One region of the Rossellomorea sp. KS-H15a genome, then DNA from elsewhere that is predicted to be linked to it. Evidence: a T-box and tRNA genes for the amino acid it is inferred to sense, from the RefSeq annotation. Region 1 holds a T-box; the other holds one or more tRNA genes.
The links. A T-box is a leader RNA that pairs with one kind of tRNA and senses whether it is charged. The one in region 1 lies ahead of trpS (tryptophan--tRNA ligase), so its partner is inferred to be a tRNA-Trp.
Positions count from the first base shown of each region.

Region 1 (5,065 bases):
TGAAGCGGTTAAGCAAAAAGGAGGATCACTACACGCTCCTTGACTCCATCATCTTTGAAGGGCTGGCAGAAACGGCTGTCAAAGAATACTGTGGAGAGAAATATGTGGCTCCCTGGACAAAAGCGTATGATGAACAAGAGTTGTCCCGCTACTATGAAAAATGGATAGAGCCCAATTTGGAAGTGAGGCGGGATAGTCCCCTGCATGATCAGCTGCTTCTTGGACAGAAATCCTTTCCGAAAATGCTCGGCTATTCATCGGGCTACCGATTGGTGCAACAGTTTTTAAAGAAACAGGATTCGTCAACCCTTTCCCTCATAGGAGAACCGTCAGCAGTATTTTTACCATAGAAATCAAGGGAATTACTGAATCTGATCTTCCTGAAATTAGAATGTCCTGTGCCGTCATATCTTCCTGTTCTTTTCATAAAATATACTAAGCATGGACGGGCTCCAATATCTAAATGTAAGGATAGAGGCGGAAGGTATGGTGGTACAATTGTTCGGGCTCTTTATAGGATTTGGACTGGCTGTTTCAGGAGGAGTAAGTTTAATCATGTATTTAAACTTGCTTACGACCGGAATGACATTTGCAGACTATATAGTCTTCGTCTCCACACGTGTCGAATGTTATTTATTCCTTTTGGGAATCCTCGTCATCACCCTCTCGATCTATATACCCCGCAGAAAAATATAATCACTATCATAAAACCCCTTATGATAGGAATAAATTTACACGGATTAGCCTATACTGATTGACAAATAAGATTGAAGCAAAGCGAGGGGTCAATCATGTTATATCTTCATGATGTATGGGTAAATTGGTTCGAAGGCGAAGAAAATGGTTACAATGTCTGCCATTTTCATGAATGGAGAAAAGAGGACGTTATTGAATTACTGGATCAGGTTCCTCTGATTAAAGTAGACACGACACTGTTTCATTACATCGAGAATGATCTATCAGAGTTACCTCAACAACTGCTCCATCATGTCTATCAAAAAGCGTATCTGCGAAAAAACCACGAACGGATCCAGTTGGATTATTGTTTCATTGTGACGGATGGTACCGGGATACTGGCAGTGGACACAATCGGATACACCGTTCCAATCAGAAAAAGCAGGCTGATACCAAGACAGGAACAACTGGTGTATGAAATGGTCGAAAGTCATGAAACGGTACAGTATTCCATTGAGCCGGACGGTAAAAGGGAGGATGCGTATCATATTCTTTCCCCGAATCCTTATATGATGAGTGGGCTAACGCGGAAGGAAAGACAATTGAAGCAGCTGTTATTCATGGCCCTTGATCAACTTCACAGTTCAAACAACACGGCGGAAATCCGCTATTGGTACACCGAATGGGCACCAGAGCGCTACCGCACCATACAGGAAATGGATTTCGAAGACATATGGCAGATGCTATATGAAGAAACCCAGTACGGTTGGTCGGACAAGCACCTCACTCTCTGTGAAAATTTGATAAAGGGACAACCATTTTTCGAAAAACTATGGGAAGTGGAAAACCGTCCTAAGGTAAATTGATACTTCGCATGAAAACCTTGAGTCAGGAGTGGGCTTGAGGTTTTTTTGTATGCCGGCAGGAAAAAGGCCAGACACCGCGGAAGCAGTCTCTGGCCTTTCTGTTTATTTCCTCTTTCTCTCTTTTCTTCCCAGTCCCATGGCCTTTTCCATCTTCTTCAGCATTTTGTTTGCTGCGAAGTTTGCCTTTTCTGCACCGCGATCAAGGATATCATCCAATTCCTCTGAATCGATCAATTCATAGTAGCGGTCCTGTACCGGCTTGATGGCGTTTATGACCACTTGTGCCAAGTCGCTTTTGAAGTCCCCGTATCCTTTCCCTTCATATTTCTGTTCGAGTTCTTCTATAGAAGTACCTTCAAGAATCGAATAGATCGAAAGGAGGTTAGACACGCCGGGCTTGCTTTCTTTATCATATTTCACAATGCCATCTGAATCGGTTACGGCACTCTTGATTTTCTTCTCGATCTGTTTAGGATCGTCAAGGAGTGTAATGAACGCTTTCTGGTTCGAATCGGATTTACTCATCTTCTTCAACGGGTCCTGAAGGGACATAACCCGGGCACCGACTTTGGGGATTCTTACTTCGGGTACAGTAAAGATATCATTGTATTTATTGTTGAAGCGTTCCGCCAGGTTCCTGGTCAGTTCCAGATGCTGTTTCTGATCCTCCCCGACGGGAACAAGATCTGTTCCATATAACAGGATGTCAGCCGCCATAAGCGGTGGGTACGTTAATAATCCTGCTGAAACGGCCTCTTTGCCATGAGATTTATCTTTGAATTGAGTCATTCTTTCAAGCTCCCCGATATAGGTCACACACTGCAGGATCCATCCTGCCTGTGCGTGTGCAGGAACTTCCGATTGAATGAATAATGTGGATTTCTCCGGATCGATGCCACAAGCGATATACAGGGCGGCAAGACTGCGGATGTTTTTACGCAGCTCCATTTTATCCTGAGCCACTGTGATCGCGTGCTGGTCAACCACACAGAAGTAACAATTATATTCTTCCTGAAGCTCGGTGAATTGCTTCATCGCTCCGATGTAATTACCGAGGGTGATCGTCCCACTCGGCTGAATGCCACTAAATATTGTCTTCATTTCATTTCCTCCTAGTTTTACACAAAATAAAAACCCACCCGTCCTATGAAAAATAGGGACGAATGGGATGATTTCCGCGGTGCCACCCTAAGTGCCCGTTAGAGCCACCTTAGTCCATGACGTGCATGGAACCTCTTTAACGTAAGGTAATCCCGTTATGTGCTACTCCGTTTCACACATAAAGCTCCGAAGTCCATTCCTTTTCGAATGAATACTTGTTCGCACCACCCACAAGCTCTCTTTGACTCACCCTGAAAAGTACTACTCTTCATCCATGCTTATACTTTCATTCATATGTAGATATTATATGAGAAAAAAAGGGTGAATTCAAGTGTACAGAAGGTAGGTCATGATAATCGAAAGGACGAATGCGAGTCCTCCGGTCAATAAAAAGGATTTCGTAATGGAGTAGGAACGTTGTACACCATATTCCTCGTGAGCTTCTTTCATCTCATCCAGGTCATCGAACTGGGATATATACTTTCCTTGTTTCGTGCTATGGCGAAATCTTTTAAGAGCGTACACGATCCCGTTGAAAAATCCCTTTCCAAAAATATAAAGGAGGGCACCGATACTGATATAGGCAATCCCGATGACAAACAAACTGTCTATAATAGAAAGAAATAGATCTTTTTCCTGCAATGAAGCCACAACCATGGCAATGATAAAAATAAGAAAGGTAAGTATGTTGAACAATTTCATTCGTTTCATAATGCTCCTTAAGATGTTTTTAACCAAAGTATACATGAAGGGAGAAGAATAATTCAATTATCATTCATATATATTCAATTCTTTCGTTATTGTTTGAGGTAAGAAAACAGACATCCATGCAGGGCGTACATACGAACGGTATCTGATTTCCAATAATGATAGAGGGAGAAATAAGTATTAATTCTATTATTTATATTTAGTCTGATGTTTTAATATTTATAATAGAAGGGGGGTGTCGGAAGAAGAAATAATATCCACTATGCAGAATGATTTTACATGGATGAAATTTATGATTGTAACAATTGTAATGGGACAAACTCTCTAAAATATTTAGAAAAAACGTTGATGTAACAGGGTTTAGACAACAATATACCTACTAATCTGATAATTTAGCAAAAAAACTGTTAAATTCATATTGCAATAATTTCTCTATCATGTATAATAAGTAACAAATCTTCTGAAAATTAGAAGATAAATAAATATGAGATTTACGAGGAGGTCAATTTCAAGATGAAGAAAAAGTTTTCATTCTTGCTGGTTCTTCTTCTGGCTCTAAGTACTTTCTTGGCTGCTTGTGGCGGCGACAAGAAGACTGAGGGCAATGAGGAAGGATCAGGTGCAGGCGGTTCTGACGAAAAGAAAGAACAAGTACTTAATCTTATCGAGGGTTCAGAGATCCCATCAATGGACTCTACACTGGCAACTGACGCTGTTTCATTCAACGTAATGAACAACGTATTAGAAGGCCTTTACCGTTTAGGTGAAAATGATGAAGCAGTTCTTGGTATGGCTGCTGAAGAACCACAAGTAAGTGAAGATGGAAAAACTTACACGTTCAAGATCCGTGATGCGAAATGGTCAAATGGAGACCCCGTTACGGCTAATGACTTCGTTTACGCTTGGAAAAAAGCTTTAAACCCTGACACTGGTGCAGAGTATGCGTACATCATGTACGATATCAAAAACGCTGCTAAAGTAAATGCTGGTGACCTACCAGTTGATGAATTAGGTGTTAAAGCAACTGATGACAAAACATTAGAAGTTCAGCTTGAAACTCCGGTACCATATTTCAAAGCTTTACTTTCTTTCGCAACATTCTATCCTCAAAATCAAAAATTCGTGGAAGAGCAAGGCGACAAGTTCGGTCTTGAAGCTGACACGGTTGTGTATAACGGACCATTCACTCTTTCTGAGTGGAAGCATGAGCAAAGCTTCAAACTTTCTAAAAACGAAGACTACTGGGATGCAGAAACTGTGAAGTTGAAAGAAGTTAACTTCAACATCGTTAAGGATACTGCTACTGGTGTAAACCTTTATGAAACAAACAAAGCGGATATCGCTGGTCTTTCAGCTGAATTCGTTGACAAGTACAAATCTGATGAGAACTTCAAAACAAGAGCTGCTACATCCGTATACTTCTTACGTTTAAACCAAGGTAATGAAGTATTGAAAAATGTTAACGCTCGTAAAGCAATCGATGCTGCTTATGACAAGCAAGGTATGGTTGATGTATTACTTAACAACGGATCGATCCCTGCTTACTACCTAGTACCAAAAGACTTCGTAACAGGTCCTGATGGAACTGAATACCGTGAAGCTGTAGGCGATTTCGGTGGATTCGACGCTAAAAAAGCTGCAGACTACTGGGCTAAGGCAAAAGAAGAGTTAGGTAAAGATTCTATTGAATTAGAACTATTAAACTATGACTCTGA
Region 1 covers NZ_CP096886.1:2,055,951-2,061,015, forward strand. Annotated here, with positions in the region: gene M1J35_RS10565 (DUF2268 domain-containing putative Zn-dependent protease) at 1-350, shown strand, start outside; gene M1J35_RS10570 (YuzI family membrane protein) at 487-696, shown strand; gene M1J35_RS10575 (YjbA family protein) at 792-1,541, shown strand; gene trpS (tryptophan--tRNA ligase) at 1,644-2,642, opposite strand; T-box leader at 2,694-2,926, opposite strand; gene M1J35_RS10585 (DUF3899 domain-containing protein) at 2,970-3,353, opposite strand; gene M1J35_RS10590 (peptide ABC transporter substrate-binding protein) at 3,864-5,065, shown strand, end outside.

Region 2 (5,065 bases), 260 kb from region 1:
GGATAAGTGCTGAAAGCATCTAAGCATGAAGCCCCCCTCGAGATGAGATTTCCCATCACGTAAGTGAGTAAGATCCCTAGAAGATGACTAGGTAGATAGGTCAGAGATGGAAGCATGGCGACATGTGGAGTTGACTGATACTAATCGATCGAGGACTTAACCACAAAGAGTCATTATTTTAATGAACAACAATTGGTCGATATTCGGCTTTCTTGACATCAATCCTTTATCTAGTTTTGAAGGAATAAAATTTATATGAAAATATAAAAAAATCCTTGAAAAAAATTATCTACACGATATAATAGTACTTGTCCTTAAAAAAGAGACAATACATAGTCTGGTGACAATGGCGAAGAGGTCACACCCGTTCCCATGCCGAACACGGAAGTTAAGCTCTTCAGCGCCGATGGTAGTTGGGGGATCTCCCCCTGTGAGAGTAGGACGTCGCCAGGCATATCGTTCCGCAGTAGCTCAGTGGTAGAGCTATCGGCTGTTAACCGATCGGTCGCAAGTTCGAATCTTGCCTGCGGAGCCAATATATGGAGAGCTGTCCGAGTGGCCGAAGGAGCACGATTGGAAATCGTGTAGACGGTTAACGCTGTCTCAAGGGTTCAAATCCCTTGCTCTCCGCCATTATATTTTCAATAAGGCCCATTGGTCAAGCGGTTAAGACACCGCCCTTTCACGGCGGTAACACGGGTTCGAATCCCGTATGGGTCACCATTTTCTTTCAAAAAGAATTCATTTACATAGTGGAGGATTAGCTCAGCTGGGAGAGCATCTGCCTTACAAGCAGAGGGTCGGCGGTTCGATCCCGTCATCCTCCACCATGATTTTTACGAAGCGTAAGCGGAGTAAGATAATCTTTCTTCATTATTATGTGTAACTTAACATATCTTATCGTCGCGGGGTGGAGCAGTTCGGTAGCTCGTCGGGCTCATAACCCGAAGGTCGCAGGTTCAAATCCTGTCCCCGCAATACCATTTTTGCTTGTTATTAGTAAAAGATTAACTTTGATCTTTTATGAGTGACGCAAGGATAGTTATTTTCGCTAGCGCGAAAAAACTTTGGTCCGGTAGTTCAGTTGGTTAGAATGCCTGCCTGTCACGCAGGAGGTCGCGGGTTCGAGTCCCGTCCGGACCGCCATTTTTACTTAGAGTATTGTTTCTTGAAAAGGAAAAGGGTTTCGAAAAGCGAGAAGGTCGAGGAAGCAATCGAAGGAACACCGCAGCGTATTTAACATACGTGAGGATGTGACTGAGTGAGCTGACGAAGAGATTCGAAGCTTAGCGGAAGCCGGAAACTATTTGGCTCAGTAGCTCAGTTGGTAGAGCAATGGACTGAAAATCCATGTGTCGGCGGTTCGATTCCGTCCTGAGCCACCATTTATTTACTTGATGCCGGTGTAGCTCAACTGGTAGAGCAACTGACTTGTAATCAGTAGGTTGGGGGTTCAAGTCCTCTTGCCGGCACCAGTCAAGTGATTTAGCTGGAGGGGTAGCGAAGTGGCTAAACGCGGCGGACTGTAAATCCGCTCCTTCGGGTTCGGCAGTTCGAATCTGCCCCCCTCCACCAAGCTTTTTTGCTAAAGCAGAATAAGCATCCATATAGGGGTATAGTTTAACGGTAGAACGAAGGTCTCCAAAACCTTTGGTGTGGGTTCGATTCCTACTACCCCTGCCAATTTTAACATGGCGATTGTGGCGAAGTGGTTAACGCACCTGATTGTGGTTCAGGCATTCGTGGGTTCGATTCCCATCAGTCGCCCCATAAAAGTCACATTTTTATTTCCGTGACATATACTATCAGTGGGCTATAGCCAAGCGGTAAGGCATCGCACTTTGACTGCGACATGCGTTGGTTCGAATCCAGCTAGCCCAGTAGTGCGGAAGTAGTTCAGTGGTAGAACACCACCTTGCCAAGGTGGGGGTCGCGGGTTCGAATCCCGTCTTCCGCTCCAATATTAAGGCGGCATAGCCAAGTGGTAAGGCATGGGTCTGCAAAACCCTGATCACCGGTTCAAATCCGGTTGCCGCCTCCAAATGTAATGCCGGTGTGGCGGAATTGGCAGACGCGCACGACTCAAAATCGTGTTCCTCTGGAGTGCCGGTTCGATCCCGGCCACCGGTACCACATCGCGGGTGTAGTTTAGTGGTAAAACCTCAGCCTTCCAAGCTGATGATGAGGGTTCGATTCCCTTCACCCGCTCCAACTTACATACGACAGACTTTCTCTTTATGAGGAAGTCTTTTTTATTTGTTCAAATCTCAGCATTATTTCAACACCACTTAATGATTTGCAAAACTAACTTTTCACACAAAACTCACAACCTTTTCTTTTACCCATCACCCACCAAAACAAAACCCATCTAGTCAAAATAGTGCACCTTCTTCGTCAATTGAGTTCCCCTTATTAAGAAAGCGCTACCATTATAATAAAAGAAAGCGATTACACAGATAGGGTGGTGATACGGGTGGAACCAAAGATTCAGACTGGACCAGTAAGCCCAGATGTACAAATGAAGGCAGTGACAAAGAAGAAGTTCAAGTATAAGAGCTTGCTGACGTACGCTGCCTTTGTTGGACCGGCACTTTTATTTTTCTTAGTGATTCAGATTCTTCCATTCTTGATGGGTGTGTATTATTCCTTCACCTCATGGAATGGTGTCAGCTCGGTTGTCGAGTGGGTTGGATTCGATAACTACAAAAAGATCTTCACGGATGATAAGACGTTTTTTAATTCATTCATGTTCACTACGAAGTTTATGTTTGCGGCAGTGATCATCAGTAACTTGATAGGATTCGGATTTGCCCTGTTGTTGAATGCCGCGTTGAAGACGCGCAATATCCTGAGGACGGTATTCTTTATCCCCAACGTCATCGGGGGATTGTTACTAGGGTTCATCTGGCAGTTCATCTTTGTTAAAGGATTTGCATCACTTGGGAATATGACGGATATCGGATTCTTTAAGATGCCGTGGCTTGGTGATGAGAAGACGGCTTTCTGGGGGATTGTCATCGTATTTGCCTGGCAGATATCGGGGTATATGATGGTCATTTATGTAGCGGCATTGCAAGGGGTGGACAATTCACTTCTTGAAGCAGCGAAAATGGATGGGGCATCAAATTGGACCCTCCTCACAAAAATCATTATTCCTTTAATATTACCTGCATTCACGATTTGTTTCTTCCTGACGATTTCGATGGCATTTAAAATATTTGATCTTAACATCTCGCTGACAGGCGGTGGGCCATTTAACTCCACGCAATCTGTAGCGATCAATATCTATCAGGAAGCTTTCCAGAATAACCGTTATGGACTTGGGACGGCGAAGTCGATTCTGTTCTTTGTGGTAGTGGCCGTGTTTACGACGGTCCAGGTAATGGTGACGAAGAAGAAGGAGGTTGAGGCGTAATGGGCAATCGCTATACGAAAAGAACATTTGTATTAGAGATCATCGGGATTGTGATCGGGCTCATTTTCCTTATCCCTTTCTACTTCGTACTGGTCAACTCGGTGAAACCATTTGCTGCGATTTTGATTGATGCGGCAGCATGGCCGGAGGAATTTATGTTTTCGAACTACGCAAAAGTGTGGGAAGTCATTAATTTCCCCCGGGCTTTCTGGAACTCATTGATCATCACCGTTTTCAGTAATATTGGCCTAGTGATCATCAGCTCAATGGCGGCGTGGAAAATGGTCCGTACGCCAGGGAAGTTCAGCAAGATCTTATTCGTGATCTTTGTTTCAGCCATGGTGATCCCGTTCCAGACGGTGATGATTCCCTTGATGAAGGTCGGGGGTACACTGGGACTGACAAATAGCATTCCCGGTCTCATTCTCATGTACTTTGGGTTCGGAGTGCCACTTTCCCTGTTCTTATATCACGGATTTGTGAAAACCGTCCCGATTGAAATCGAGGAATCAGCGATGATAGACGGCTGCAGTCAGTTTGGCGTGTTTTGGAGAATCGTCTTCCCATTACTGAAGCCGATAACGGTTACTGTGATTATTTTGAACACATTGTGGATCTGGAATGATTACCTGCTTCCACTCCTTGTGTTACAGGATGCGGAACTGCGTACGATCCCGCTTGCTGCAAGCTCCTTCTTTGCACAGTATACGAAGCAGTGGGATATGGGACTTGCAGCTTTGGTACTTGGGATCACACCGATCATCATCTTCTTCCTGTTTTTGCAGAAGCATATTATCAAAGGAATTGCGTCAGGTTCGATCAAGTAGATATAAAGTTTCTGTCGAGATGGTCTATCATTGATACAGAAATTTATATAAAATATTTTATATCAGGGAGGTCATTCCATTTATGAAGCGTATTTTATTACTATGTATGTCTTTGGTTTTAGTATTTGGAATCATTGCAGGTTGTTCTTCTAAAGACAAAACAAGCAGTTCAGGCGGGGATTCAGGTTCAGGTGATGATGTCGTAACATTGAATTTCTTCCAGTTCAAGGTTGAAATTGCCGATCAGCTTCAAGAAATGATCAAAGAATTCGAAGCGGAGCATCCGAACATTAAAATCAAGCTTGAAACCGTTGGTGGAGGTGCCGATTACGGTGCTGCCCTTAAAGCGAAATTTGCATCAGGTGAAGAGCCGGATATTTTCAACAATGGTGGATTCAAAGAGTTAGAGCTTTGGAAAGAGAAGCTTGCGGATCTTTCTGGTGAACCTTGGGTTGAGCATGTCCTTCCGATCGGGAAAGTTCCGATGACGGATGAGGACGGCAAGCTTTATGGTATGCCAGTTAACTTAGAAGGGTATGGTTTTGTTTACAACAAAGATTTATTCGAAAAAGCAGGTATCACTGAGCCTCCTAAAACGATTGATGAGTTGAAAGACGCTGCGAAGAAGCTCGAGGCGAAGAAAATCACTCCATTCTCAGCTGGTTACGGCGAATGGTGGGTAATCGGTCAGCATTTACTGAACATTCCTTTTGCACAACAGGAAGATCCGGATGCGTTCATCGCGGGACTTTATGACGGTTCTGAGAAGATTGTAGGGAACGAGAAGTTCAAACAGTTTAAAGAAGTACTGGATACTGAGCTT
Region 2 covers NZ_CP096886.1:1,800,005-1,805,069, forward strand. Annotated here, with positions in the region: rRNA gene M1J35_RS09220 (23S ribosomal RNA) at 1-164, shown strand, start outside; rRNA gene rrf (5S ribosomal RNA) at 337-453, shown strand; tRNA gene M1J35_RS09230 (tRNA-Asn) at 461-535, shown strand; tRNA gene M1J35_RS09235 (tRNA-Ser) at 542-633, shown strand; tRNA gene M1J35_RS09240 (tRNA-Glu) at 649-723, shown strand; tRNA gene M1J35_RS09245 (tRNA-Val) at 755-830, shown strand; tRNA gene M1J35_RS09250 (tRNA-Met) at 905-978, shown strand; tRNA gene M1J35_RS09255 (tRNA-Asp) at 1,070-1,146, shown strand; tRNA gene M1J35_RS09260 (tRNA-Phe) at 1,310-1,385, shown strand; tRNA gene M1J35_RS09265 (tRNA-Thr) at 1,400-1,475, shown strand; tRNA gene M1J35_RS09270 (tRNA-Tyr) at 1,492-1,575, shown strand; tRNA gene M1J35_RS09275 (tRNA-Trp) at 1,610-1,683, shown strand; tRNA gene M1J35_RS09280 (tRNA-His) at 1,695-1,770, shown strand; tRNA gene M1J35_RS09285 (tRNA-Gln) at 1,810-1,881, shown strand; tRNA gene M1J35_RS09290 (tRNA-Gly) at 1,886-1,960, shown strand; tRNA gene M1J35_RS09295 (tRNA-Cys) at 1,968-2,041, shown strand; tRNA gene M1J35_RS09300 (tRNA-Leu) at 2,050-2,133, shown strand; tRNA gene M1J35_RS09305 (tRNA-Gly) at 2,138-2,211, shown strand; gene M1J35_RS09310 (carbohydrate ABC transporter permease) at 2,519-3,415, shown strand; gene M1J35_RS09315 (carbohydrate ABC transporter permease) at 3,415-4,242, shown strand; gene M1J35_RS09320 (ABC transporter substrate-binding protein) at 4,325-5,065, shown strand, end outside.
Region 2: it encodes a tRNA-Trp, which carries the amino acid that the T-box ahead of trpS (tryptophan--tRNA ligase) is inferred to sense. The anticodon was not compared.